DNA from 4 places in the Bacillus sp. JJ1566 genome. Region 2 is predicted to be linked to each of the others. Evidence: riboswitches for the same ligand, from Rfam matches in the RefSeq annotation. Region 2 holds a riboswitch; each other region holds the start of a gene.
What was found. A riboswitch is a leader RNA that binds a small molecule or an ion and turns the genes downstream of it on or off. The one in region 2 is predicted to bind S-adenosylmethionine.
Positions count from the first base shown of each region.

Region 1: linked by a shared signal. The riboswitch ahead of V7112_RS18595 (O-acetylhomoserine aminocarboxypropyltransferase/cysteine synthase family protein) and the one ahead of metK (methionine adenosyltransferase) in region 2 are both predicted to bind S-adenosylmethionine.
Region 3: linked by a shared signal. The riboswitch ahead of V7112_RS09655 (PLP-dependent aspartate aminotransferase family protein) and the one ahead of metK (methionine adenosyltransferase) in region 2 are both predicted to bind S-adenosylmethionine.
Region 4: linked by a shared signal. The riboswitch ahead of V7112_RS16635 (cyclase family protein) and the one ahead of metK (methionine adenosyltransferase) in region 2 are both predicted to bind S-adenosylmethionine.

Region 1 covers NZ_JBALOP010000052.1:40,473-43,649, reverse strand. The annotation lists SAM riboswitch class I at 21-127, opposite strand; gene V7112_RS18595 (O-acetylhomoserine aminocarboxypropyltransferase/cysteine synthase family protein) at 231-1,553, opposite strand; SAM riboswitch class I at 1,624-1,725, opposite strand; gene V7112_RS18590 (MFS transporter) at 1,870-3,144, opposite strand.
Region 2 covers NZ_JBALOP010000023.1:20,137-23,313, reverse strand. The annotation lists gene pckA (phosphoenolpyruvate carboxykinase (ATP)) at 1-1,174, opposite strand, end outside; SAM riboswitch class I at 1,441-1,606, shown strand; gene metK (methionine adenosyltransferase) at 1,852-3,048, shown strand; gene V7112_RS10215 (gamma carbonic anhydrase) at 3,172-3,177, opposite strand, start outside.
Region 3 covers NZ_JBALOP010000020.1:20,058-23,234, reverse strand. The annotation lists gene V7112_RS09670 (aldo/keto reductase) at 1-397, opposite strand, end outside; gene V7112_RS09665 (hypothetical protein) at 498-647, shown strand; gene V7112_RS09660 (Crp/Fnr family transcriptional regulator) at 695-1,198, opposite strand; SAM riboswitch class I at 1,768-1,877, shown strand; gene V7112_RS09655 (PLP-dependent aspartate aminotransferase family protein) at 1,996-3,177, shown strand, end outside.
Region 4 covers NZ_JBALOP010000043.1:20,454-23,630, forward strand. The annotation lists gene V7112_RS16630 (5-methyltetrahydropteroyltriglutamate--homocysteine S-methyltransferase) at 1-1,099, opposite strand, end outside; gene V7112_RS16635 (cyclase family protein) at 1,178-1,930, opposite strand; SAM riboswitch class I at 2,020-2,120, opposite strand; gene V7112_RS16640 (DMT family transporter) at 2,200-3,078, opposite strand.

The DNA.
Region 1 (3,177 bases), on a different contig from region 2:
CCAAATTTAGTGATTCCTTCCTCTCATCTTCCAAAGCTTTTGCTTTGTGTGAATTGGCACCTTTTCAACGTAAGTTGACGGTTGCTGGGTTTCATCGGGCACATCCCTCCACCACTCTAAATAAGAGTAACTAGATTATTTACTTGTTTATCGTACTAAACACTCGAAAGTTATCTTATCACCTGGTTGGTAAGGTGTCAATGGAAAAAAGATGACGAATGTCCTAATTCTTACACAGTTGGCAATGGTAAAACTGAACTTGTTCCATTTGCAACTTTAATGGCTTGTTCTAAATCCTCTAAAATATCTTCAATATTTTCAATTCCAACAGATAAGCGAACTAAATCCTCACTAACACCAGACAATTTTAAATCTTCAGGACTTAATTGTTGGTGTGTTGTACTTGCTGGGTGAATGATTAAGCTTTTCGCGTCACCGACGTTTGCAACATGCGACCAAAGCTCAACATTATTAATTAGCTTCTCACCAGCTTCTCTTCCACCTTTAATACCAAATATAATGACTGAACCTGCACCTTTTGGTAGGTATTTATCAGCTAATTGTTTGTTAGGGTGATTGTCTTCACCTGGATACAATACCCATTCAACTCCAGGATGGTTTTTAAGATATGAAACAACCTTTTTCGTATTTGCAATATGCTCCTTCATACGAACGTGTAAAGTTTCAAGACCTAACGTAAATTGGAATGCATTATATGGGCTTAATGCCGGACCAATATCACGAAGAAGTTGAACTCTTGCTTTAATGATATAAGCAACAGGTCCTAACGCATCAGCATAGACTAAATCATGGTAGCTTGGATCTGGTGTTGTAAATCCAGGGAATTTTGGTGAATTCCAATCAAATTTACCACCATCAACAATAATTCCACCCATTGTTGTTCCATTACCTAACAACCATTTTGTAGCAGAATGAACAACAATGTCAGCCCCGTGCTCGATTGGGCGGCATAGATATGGCGTTGCGAATGTATTATCAATAATTAAAGGAATTCCTGCTTCATGAGCAATATTTGCTACAGCTTCAATATCGAGGATATCTAAGCTTGGGTTTCCGATTGTTTCGGCAAAGATTGCTTTTGTATTCGGAGTAATCGCTTGACGGAAGTTTTCCGGATTTGTTGGTTCTACCAAATGAGTCTTAATTCCATATTTAGGAAGTGTGTTAGCGAATAGATTATAAGTTCCACCATAAAGTGTAGAAGCAGATACAATCTCATCCCCTGCACCCGCAATATTCAAAATAGCTGTTGTAATCGCAGCCATACCACTTGAAACTGCTAACGCACCAACTCCACCCTCTAATTGTGCAACTCTTTCTTCAAAAACAGTTGTTGTTGGGTTATGGATACGAGTATAAATATAACCATTTTCCTTTAGACCAAATAGATTTGCTGCATGTTCGGTTGTATTAAATTTAAATGCATTTGATTGATAGATTGGTACTGCTCTTGCTCCTGTTACTGGATCTGCTTCAAGTCCTCCATGTACCGCAATTGTTTCTGGTCTATAATTCTTTTGTTTTTCACTCACTTGAATCTCTCCCTTTTTGTATATAATTAAAAACCCTCTTCGATAAGAAGAGGGTGTGTAATCGGTTCTCTTCTTATCTTTCAGACAAAAAAGTCTGATGGATTTAGCACCGTGTAAATTAACCGGTTGCCGGGCTTCATAGGGCCATTCCCTCCGCCACTCTTGATAAGATTAATATGAAATTTTAATACTTTAATTGAATACTATCATGCTAACTCTTTATCTATTATAAGTCAATAGGAATTTTTAGAAAAAATAAGCAATTTTAAATTCTGCGTTTATTTTATATTTCGGAACTCCTGGGAAATATGTCATGTCATGATATTTTTGCAAGTGGTTTTTCTTCATCACGAAAAGATTTTCTACTGAAAACAAATAGGAAATAAAGTGATCCAATTAAATACAAGACAGACGTGATTGTAAACACATAAGCATACCCCCAATATGCGCCATGCAGCATCACAATTGAGGTCGATACAGGTCCCATTAATGCCCACCCTAATGAAAATACCATTTGATTCACTGAATTAGCAAGACCCTTCATTGAATCATTTACACGTCCCATTACAAGTGATGCTTGGATTGGGTTACCCGCATTCATTAATGCTTGCCTAAATAAAAATGCGATAGCGGCTATATAAAGATTTTCAGTATACCCTGTGAGTAAAAGGAAAGGAAGCGATGATAATTGCAAATAAACGACTGCGCGAACCTCTCCCACCTTACTTACAATGTAGGGTCCAATAATCATCGCAATTGCTGTTGCTGCTTGCCCTAATGAGAGTATTAAACCTATTATCGTATTACTAGCTAGAAAGCGATCTGCAAAATACAAATTCAGGTATGGTATAACTAATCCAGAACCAAACCCGATAATCATCTGTGCAAAGGCAAACAGAGCAATAAGTTTAATTTGCGATTTATTTGTTTTTAATTTTTGACCAAAGGATTCTACTGGTTTAATCTCCGGTTGTCTCCGCTGTTCATTCATTTTAAGTATTGGTAGAATTCCTACAACATAGATTATCGTTGCAATTAAAAGCGTGATTCTTACGCTCCAAAGTCCACTTATATGAAATATAAATTGAAATGCATCAGACAATGCTCCACCTGCAATGTTTCCAACCACCTGGGCACCCATCATGATTGCTGAATGAAAGCTAAAGAGATGAACCCTTTGCTTAGCGGTTGAGTTTTCCGCAAGCCATGGGATACCAGAAACCTGAATAAAGGCCGTTGACAAACCAGTTAAAAATGCTGTCGCTACGAGTAGCTGTTCAACATCTAGGATACTTCTTGCAAAGAATGCGATTGTTGAAACAGCCATACCCAGCAACATCACTTTTTTTCTTCCAAATTTGTCACTCATAAGACCTGCGGGTACGAGAATAATGGCCGATGCCAAAGCAGTCATGGCAATGATTGTTCCATTAGTTTGCTCAGAATAGCCCAGTTCTCGAACATAGAAGTTATACATGATCGTGAACATACCCATGCCGAGCTGTGTAAAAATAGTCGTAAAAATAAATAGTTTAATATTTTGATTGTATGATTTGTATTGTGCTTTCCATCCAGTAACTATGCTGCTCATATGTGCTCCCTAAGTTCTATTTACTTCGATTCC
Region 2 (3,177 bases):
AGAATGTTGCTTCTGGTGCTGTTACACCACGCTCTGTTCCTGCAAGCTTACTTGTGTAGCCACTTAAGAAATGATACATGGCTTGTTCTTTTGTTAGTTTACTAATTGGAGGGAGAACACCGAAAGCATCTGCTGTTAGGAATACAATTGTGTTCGGATGACCCGCAATACTTGGTACAATAATATTATCAATATTGTCAATTTGGTATGCTGCTCTTGTGTTTTCAGTCAATGCATTGTCATCATAATCTGCAATTCTTGATTCTTCATCTACTATTACATTTTCTAAAACAGAGCCGAAGCGAATAGCATCAAAAATTTGTGGCTCCTTCTCACGCGAAAGATTGATGGTTTTAGCATAGCAGCCACCTTCTATATTAAACACGCCAGAGCTAGCCCAACCGTGCTCATCATCTCCAATTAGTCGACGTTTTGGATCGGCAGAAAGAGTTGTTTTGCCTGTTCCAGACAGACCAAAGAAAAGTGCAACATCTCCTTCTTGACCTACGTTAGCGGAGCAGTGCATGGAGAGAATATTTTGCTCAGGCAGTACATAGTTCATTACAGAGAAAATCGATTTTTTAATCTCACCAGCATACTCAGTTCCTCCTATTAAAACTGTTCGTTTTTCGAAGGAAATAATGATGAAGGTTTCGGAGCGTGTGCCATCTACTTCAGGGTCTGCTTTGAAATTTGGTGCGCATATGACTGTGAATTCAGGTTGATGTGTTTTTAAATCCTCTTCAGTTGGTCGAACAAACATTTGTTGGGAAAATAAATTATGCCAAGCATATTCGTTAATCACTTGGATGGGCATACGTACTTTTTTATCGGCACCTGCATATCCATTGAATACATAAATTTCTTCTTTTTCTTTCAAGTATGAAAGCACCTTTGTGTAAAGGTTTTCAAATGTAGCTTCAGAAATTGGTTTGTTCACCTTACCCCAGTCAATTCTATCTTTAATAGATGCTTCTTCTACGATGTATTTGTCTTCTGGTGATCTTCCTGTGTATTTCCCTGTTGTTGCACATACAGCCCCAGTCGAAGTAAGGATTCCCTCTTGTCTTGCGAGTACTTTTTCAACTAAAATAGGAACAGATAGATTATGAAGTACGTTTTTTCCATTCACTAATTCCAATAGCTGCTCATTTGAAACTTCAACTGAATTCATGTAAAACCATCCTTTATCATTTTTTATATAATCAAATTTTACAATTAGTATAACACATTGAAAAAAATAGTCTATACTATTAAACGTATTTTACGTAATATATCTTAAAAAGTGCGTACATATTCAAAAATAGTCCTTTATAATACTTCCATTTTCGAAGATTGTCTGTTTCGTGAAAAAAGTGGACATACTTCGATATGATTTTTTTGAAATTATATTGACATGAAAAGGTTTACTGCGTTATGATAATTCATTGAACGGATACTCTCTTATCCCGAGCTGGCGGAGGGACAGGCCCAATGAAACCCGGCAACCATCACTTTTCTTATATATCAAATAAGTTTTTGTGGAACCTATACAAAGTAGGTCTCTCATTTGACAAAAAGTGATAAGGTGCTAACCTGAGCAAGGCATGACCTTGATCGATAAGAGTGAAAGGCGAGATAAATGATAATACCTTTCCTCAAATAAGTAGGGAAGGTTTTTTATTTCTTAAATGAGAACATTCATGGTTTCAAGCATGTTACTTAAAGCGTTTATATGTGTACATCACAGATAACTAGTCAATAAGGATAGAAAATCGTGAAGGTAACAATACTAAGGGAATGAGTACCGTATCAATGAATGTCAGAATTTGAGTATAATTGAATTCTGAATCGAAAAAGGAGGAAGCGTTTGTGACAACTAGACGCCGTTTATTTACTTCTGAGTCTGTTACGGAAGGACATCCAGATAAAATCTGTGACCAAATTTCAGATTCTATTTTAGATGCCATCTTAGCAAATGATGCAAATGCACGCGTAGCGTGTGAAACTTCTGTTACAACAGGTCTTGTACTTGTTGCGGGAGAGATTACAACCTCTACATATGTAGATATCCCAAAGATTGTCCGTGAAACGATTAAAGAGATTGGTTATACTCGTGCAAAATACGGATTTGACTACGAAACATGTGCTGTATTAACATCGATTGATGAGCAATCTCCAGACATTGCGATGGGGGTAGACCAAGCGTTAGAGGCTCGAGAAGGTCAAATGACAGACGAGCAAATTGAAGCGATTGGAGCAGGTGACCAAGGCTTAATGTTCGGTTATGCTTGTAATGAAACAAAAGAGTTAATGCCTTTACCGATTTCATTAGCTCATAAGCTATCACGTCGTTTAACAAAGGTTCGTAAAGATGAGATTCTTCCTTATTTACGTCCAGATGGTAAAACGCAAGTGACAGTTGAGTATGATGAGAACAATAATCCTGTTCGTATCGACACAATTGTTATTTCAACTCAGCACCATCCGGAAATCTCACTAGAACAAATTCAACGAAATCTTAAAGAACATGTCATCAATCCAGTTGTTCCAAGTGAACTAATTGATGAAAATACGAAATACTTTATTAACCCAACTGGCCGTTTTGTAATTGGTGGTCCACAAGGAGATGCTGGTTTAACTGGCCGTAAAATCATTGTTGATACGTACGGTGGTTATGCAAGACATGGCGGTGGCGCATTCTCTGGTAAGGATCCAACTAAGGTTGACCGTTCTGCTGCCTATGCTGCTCGTTATGTTGCGAAAAACCTTGTGGCAGCTGGATTAGCTGATAAATGTGAAGTACAGCTTGCATACGCAATCGGTGTTGCCCAACCAGTTTCTATTTCTGTTGACACTTTTGGTACAGGAACAGTATCTGAAGATGTTCTTGTAGAGCTAGTTCGTGATAATTTCGATTTACGTCCTGCTGGAATTATTAAGATGTTAGACCTTCGTCGTCCAATTTATAAGCAAACTGCTGCATATGGTCACTTTGGTAGAAACGATCTCGATGTACCATGGGAGCGTACTGACAAAGCAGAAACACTTAAATCACAAGCAAAATAAGATAAAAAAAGCTCGCCAATTTTGCGGGCTTTTTGTTCGTATTTAGTTTTCAGTGTCTAGCTCAAGGCGCCATCGGCTCGAGGTCACAAGCCAATCGCTTCTGAAGGCTTAAAGCGCCTTCTGTCAGCG
Region 3 (3,177 bases), on a different contig from region 2:
CAAATGCTTCGCCAACCTCTTCGGGTTCAACAAGGGCATCAGGACGATGTAAAAGTAAGACATCCAAATAATCAGTTTTGAGTCGTTTTAAAATTCCATCAACGGAATTAAGGATATATTCCTTTGAAAAATCAAACATTCCTTTTCGAATGCCACATTTGGATTGAAGGATAATTTTTTCACGGATATCATCATTCATATGTATCGCATCTGCAAAGATTTCCTCACAAGCACCACTACCGTAAATATCAGCATGGTCAAAGAAATTTGCACCAACTTCCAATGCTGTTTGTACAAATTTTTCTGCCTCGGGCTTTTCTAAAGAATTAATCCTCATACAGCCTACTGCAACAACTGGTACCTCGAGGGAACTGGTTCCAAGCTTTATTTTTCGCATCGTTTCTACCTCCAATATTAGAACTACTATTACCCTTTCCTCTTTCTAGTCTACATATTTCGGGATTGAAAGGAAAGCCTAGAAAAAGGGAGGGGTTGTAATGAAACGGATGCTACTGCTGTTACTATTGTCGTTCCCGATGTTTTTCTTAATAGGTTGCGGAGATGATGAAATGCCTGAAGAAGGCGAAGACATCGAGGAAATCGAAGAAGAGGATGAAATTGGTGACGGCGAAATTGATGATGAATAGAATATAAAAAAGTGTTCCTCCTGGATTAGGAGGAACACTTTTTTTAGTTACGCAACGTTCGCTGCTGTTTTTGCAGCTTTTTTCTCGTTGATTCGTTTTGTAAGGAAAGGTACTGCGAATCTGTCTACACCGTAGTAGTAAGTTGCAGCGCCTGCGAATAAGAGAATGACTGCTACTGTATAAAATACTGGGTTTGTGCTTACAGTTCCAGCAAGTAAGAAGTTAAGGTTCATGAATCCAGCAGCAATTAATGCTGGGATAGTTGCAGCACCTACAATTAATCCAAGACCTACTAGAAATTCGCCCCAAGGAATAAGCACGTTGATTAATTCAACATTCGGTACGGCAAAGCCTTCAAGGAATGTTGCGTACCAGCCTGCTACTGCTGGATGTTCCCCGCCTGCTTTAGCTAATGCGCCTTGTAGGAAACCGCCTGCGTCAAATCCTCCAGTAATTTTATGAAAACCAGCTTCTAGCCATTGAATTCCTAACCATACACGTAATACTGTCCAAATAACTGCCATTTTAGGTCCTTTTAAGAATGTTCTCATTCTAATCTCCCCTTATCATTTATTTGTGAAATTCTTCACAAGTTATTGTAAAAAAATATGAGTGCTTTAGCTGCCAGCTCTAGAGTAGTTAGTTTGTGAAGTTTTTCACTAACTTTCTACACTCTTAATATACAACGGATTTCGGATAAAAGCAATAGGCTTCACAAAAATGACATAAAGTGAAACTTCAATCAGTGGGGGGTTACTAATCCCCACTGATTGTTAGTTGAGGCGCACATGATGTGGGCCACAAAGACGTTACGTTGCCACAGGACGTGGCGTTCTTAGTCTTTGTTCCTTTTATGAGGCTTTTACGTGCAGTTATCAGTCATCGAAACATCTTCGTTTTTAACTAGAGTTTTGAGGTGGGGGTTTTCTGCCCGTTAATGCGGGACAAATGATTTTTAAGTCTATTTTAAGCAGCGAGTACATAGGAATAGGGGGTAAGAATAGATCTGAAGTAAAAATTCTAACAAGATGAAATATTTTAAAAAGTATTTGACTTTGAATTATTCACATACTATAATCCTTTTATAAAGCAAAACGGGAACGTTTTAACTTAATAAAGACTCTTATCCAGAGCGGTGGAGGGACATGGCCCTACGAAACCCGGCAACCTTCAAGATTATTCTTGAAAAGGTGCTAATTCCTGCAGGTATTATTACCTGAGAGATAAGAGGAGGAATAAAAGCCCTCTTCTTACTTGAAGAGGGCTTTTGTTCTTGCTTAGAAGATGAAATTTGGAATTACATTCCTGTAATCCCAAGTTTTCTTATAAAAATATTGGAGGTATAAACATGAGTCAGCAATTTGAAAGCTATGATTTAGAAACAATTTTATTACATGGGGGACAATCGCCAGATCCGACAACTGGATCACGAGCAGTTCCTATCTATCAAACGAGTTCTTACGTTTTCCATAATTCTGAGCATGCACGTAGTTTGTTTGCACTTGATGAACCAGGGAACATTTATTCGAGAATTGGAAATCCAACTGTAGATGTACTGGAAAAACGAATTGCGTTATTAGAGGACGGGGTTGCGGCTGTTGCGACTTCTTCAGGAATGGCAGCCATTGCTCTAGCGGTTATGAATATCGCTGAAGCGGGTGATGAGATTGTCGCTGCTACAAACCTATATGGTGGTACATATAATCTGTTTTCGATCACACTACCGAAATACGGGATTAAGGTGAATTTTGTAGATTCAAAGGACCCTGAGAATTTTAGAAAAGCAATTACTCCAAAAACAAAGGCGGTTTTTGCTGAAATTATCGGAAACCCAAGCCTACAGGTTTTAGATGTTGAAGCAGTTGCAGCAATTGCACATGAAGCAGAAATTCCACTGATTATTGATAATACATTTGCTTCACCATATATTTGTAAACCCATCACATGGGGTGCAGATATTGTTGTTCACTCAGCAACGAAATGGATTGGTGGTCATGGAACCACGATTGGCGGTCTAGTTGTAGACGGGGGACGCTTTAATTGGAATAATCCAAAATTCCCAGGATTCACGGAGCCTGACCGAAGCTATAACGGCGTAAGATATGCAAATGATTTTGGAACACTTGCATTTAGCACAAAACTTCGCGTACAGCTATTACGTGATTTTGGTTCATGCTTAAGTCCACAAAATGCATTTTACCTACTACAAGGTCTTGAAACGCTACATCTAAGGGTTGAAAAACATAATAAAAATGCTTTAGAACTAGCAAACTATTTAAAAAACCATCCAGCAGTTGAGTGGGTGTCCTATCCAGGGCTTGAAGATCATCCTTCCTATGACCTTGCGGAAAAGTATCTAAATAACGGCTTTGGTTCAATTGTGAACTTCGGAATTAAAGGTGGGCGTGATGCAGGGAAAAAGGTTATTGATAATATAGCACTCTGGTCACATGTAGCGAATGTGGGGGATGCGAAGTCCTTAATTATTCATCCGGCATCGACAACCCATCAGCAGCTAAGTGTAGAGGAG
Region 4 (3,177 bases), on a different contig from region 2:
AAATTTCTTTTGAAATATCAACAATATACTTCAATTTCGCCCATTGCTCTTCTTCCGTTAAAATATTGCCATGATGAGTTGAAGCAAAGCCACATTGTGGACTGATACATAAGTTTTCAAGTGGTACAAATTGTGATGCTTCTTTTATGCGTGCGATAATGTTTTCTTTCGATTCTAATTCTCCACGCTTTGATGTAAATACACCAAGAACAACTCGAGGACCTTCATTTGGAACATACTCAAGTGGCGTAAAATCTCCTGAACGATCGTCATCATATTCTAGGAAAAACCCATTAACTTTTTCTTTCGCAAAAAGGGTAGGGGCAATTTTTGCATAGCTGCCTTCGAATGCCCAGTTAGAGCGATAGTTTCCACGGCAAAGATGTGTTGTGATGGTTAAATCCTCTGGTTTCCCTTCTAGCACTCCATTTGCAACCTTCAATGCTAATTCAATTAATTCCTCACGAGTAGAACCACTATCATTAAATGGGATTTCTGGTGCATTCAGACCTGCTATGTACACATCGTCTAGTTGTAGGTAACGACAGCCTGCTTCGTAAAATGCTGTTATGGCATCGCGATATGTTTGAATAATATCATTTGCATACTCCTCAAGGTCCGGATAGATATCCTTGTTGCGAATACCCGCATTAAATAGTTGGTTTGGACTTGGAATTGTTTGTTTCGCAACGGCACGGTCACCTACAATTTCTTTAAATTCAATGAAATCTTTAATATGTGGATGGTCTTGGTTAAATGAAATTTTCCCAATAACTCGCACATCATAGCGTTCTGTTTCCTCACCCTTGAATTTAAAGCCATGATCCGGAACGTAGCCCTCAACTCCATTTAAATGCTCTAAGAAATCTGTATGCCAAAATCTACGACGAAACTCACCATCTGTGACCGCTTGTAAGCCAACTTCGATTTGTTTATCAACAACCTTTTTAATTTCTTCTGTTTCAATTGAATGAAGTTCCTGTGCAGTAATTGCTCCTGCTTGAAAATCCTTTCTTGCTTGATGAATTCTCTCTGGACGTAATAAACTTCCTACATGGTCTGCACGAAATGGTGCTTTAACTATTGTTTTTGTTGTCATTTTATTGTATCTCCCGTCTATTATTATCTTACTTTCAAAATTTGTTTTTGGGACAAGGGACCTGTCTCCCTGTCCCACCTATGGCAAAATGGCAAATGAGCGTACTGGGAATCCGGATCCTTTTTCGGGTTTTGGACAGATATTAAAAATAACAGCTCCTTTTGCTGGTACCTTATCAAGGTTAGTTAATAATTCGACTTGAAATGTATCCTGCTCTAGAACGTAGTACTCTCCAATTAGTGACCCATTTTTTCGATAATCAATCGCTGCGTCTGTATCAAATGTTTCATGGCCAACAGCTTTAATCTTTCTTTCCTCAAATAAAAATTTTAAGGCCTCAATTCCCCAACCTGGAGCATGACTATTCCCATCAGAATCCTTATTTTCAAATGCTGCTTTGTTTGGCCAACGCTTGCTCCAGTCCGTTCTTAATGCCACAAATGTACCGGCTTCAATTTCACCATGTTCTTCTTCAAATTTTAGAATATCATCAACACTTAAAATGAAATCATGATTTTCTTCTGCTTCCTTTGACTTATCAATCACAGCAAGGGGTAGAACGAGTTCCTTTAACTCTAGTTCATCCAAATATCGTTGGTTAGGAACGAAATGGATTGGCGCATCAATATGGGTTCCGTACTGACCTGGGAATGTAAAGCTTTGTGCAAAAAAGCCGTCCTCATGGGTAAAAAGTGTCTTAAATTCAGCATCGTTAAACGCTGAAAAATGGGGAGAGTCTGGTCCAAATGTATGTGTAAGATCAACCCACTCTTTACTTTTCAGAATTTCAAATGCTTTTAATAATTCATTTTCTGTTCGTACCGTTGACATACAATCACCTCATTAACTTATTTGAAATGTAAAAAACCCTCTTCTTGAAAATAAGAAGAGGGTTGGATAGGCAAATGAAAAATCCGCTCTTCTTATCTTCTAGCATCATGCTACTGGAATTGGCACAGTACTTTAAAAGTCTGTTGCCGAGGTATCGTAGGGCCAGTCCCTCCACCTCTCTGGATAAGAAAATTTCGAAATATTAAATTATATATTAAACATTAGACCAAAAAAAATGTATTGTCAACAACAATGTTATAAATAAACTTCTATGATTTTAGTAATCTTTTCCAATTAATCTCACTAACAAAAGAAGATCCTAATATGAAGACTCCACCTACAATTTGTACAAAACCCATACTTTCATTCAAAATAATCGCAGCCATGATCACGGCGGAAATGGGATCGATATAGCTAAATACTGCGATGGTTTGCGCCTTTAATTTTTTCAACACTGAAAAATATAATAAGTACGCGACCCCTGTATGAATAATTCCCACAATAAATAGTAGAATGATTGATTGTAAACCTAAATCGGAGTAATTCATATTTTGCGATGCCAGGACATAAGGGAACAATACTATCGAAGCAGTTAAAAGCTGCATAATAGTTGTTTCAAAATCGGATAGACTTTTAATAAATTTATTCAGGAGAATCACACTTGTATAAAAAGCGGCAGCCAATAAACCATACATAATGCCAACAGAGTGGTTATAAGCTCCAACAGCCGCTTCGGCCCCAGGATTGACAACCAAAAGTAATCCTAAAAAGGCAAGAGTAATACCTATCCCCTTCATCCATGTCCATTTTTCCTTCAGTAAAAAAGGTGCCAAAATCATCACAAACACTGGTGCAAAATAATAGCTAAGAGTGGCGTTAGCAATGGTTGTATAGCGGAAAGATTCGAATAAAAAAATCCAGTTAAAGCCCAATGCTGCCCCTGATAAAAGCAGAAAGATAAGATTCTTCTTGAACGTTTTGAAAGAAAACTTCTTCTTTACTAGAAAACTAGCAACAATTAAAAACAAACTGCCAAATGCTCCTCTGAACAAAGCAATTTCACTAGAGGATAGATCAATATTCTTCACAAACAAACCAATGCTACCAAAAATCAACATCACAATAATAAAAATAATCTTTGCCTTCATTATCCTTCTCCTAGTGGGTCATGGGGACAATGTCCCTCCGTCCCATTTTAATGCAAAAAACAGAAGACCTCAATAACGAGGTCTTCTGTTTTCATCATA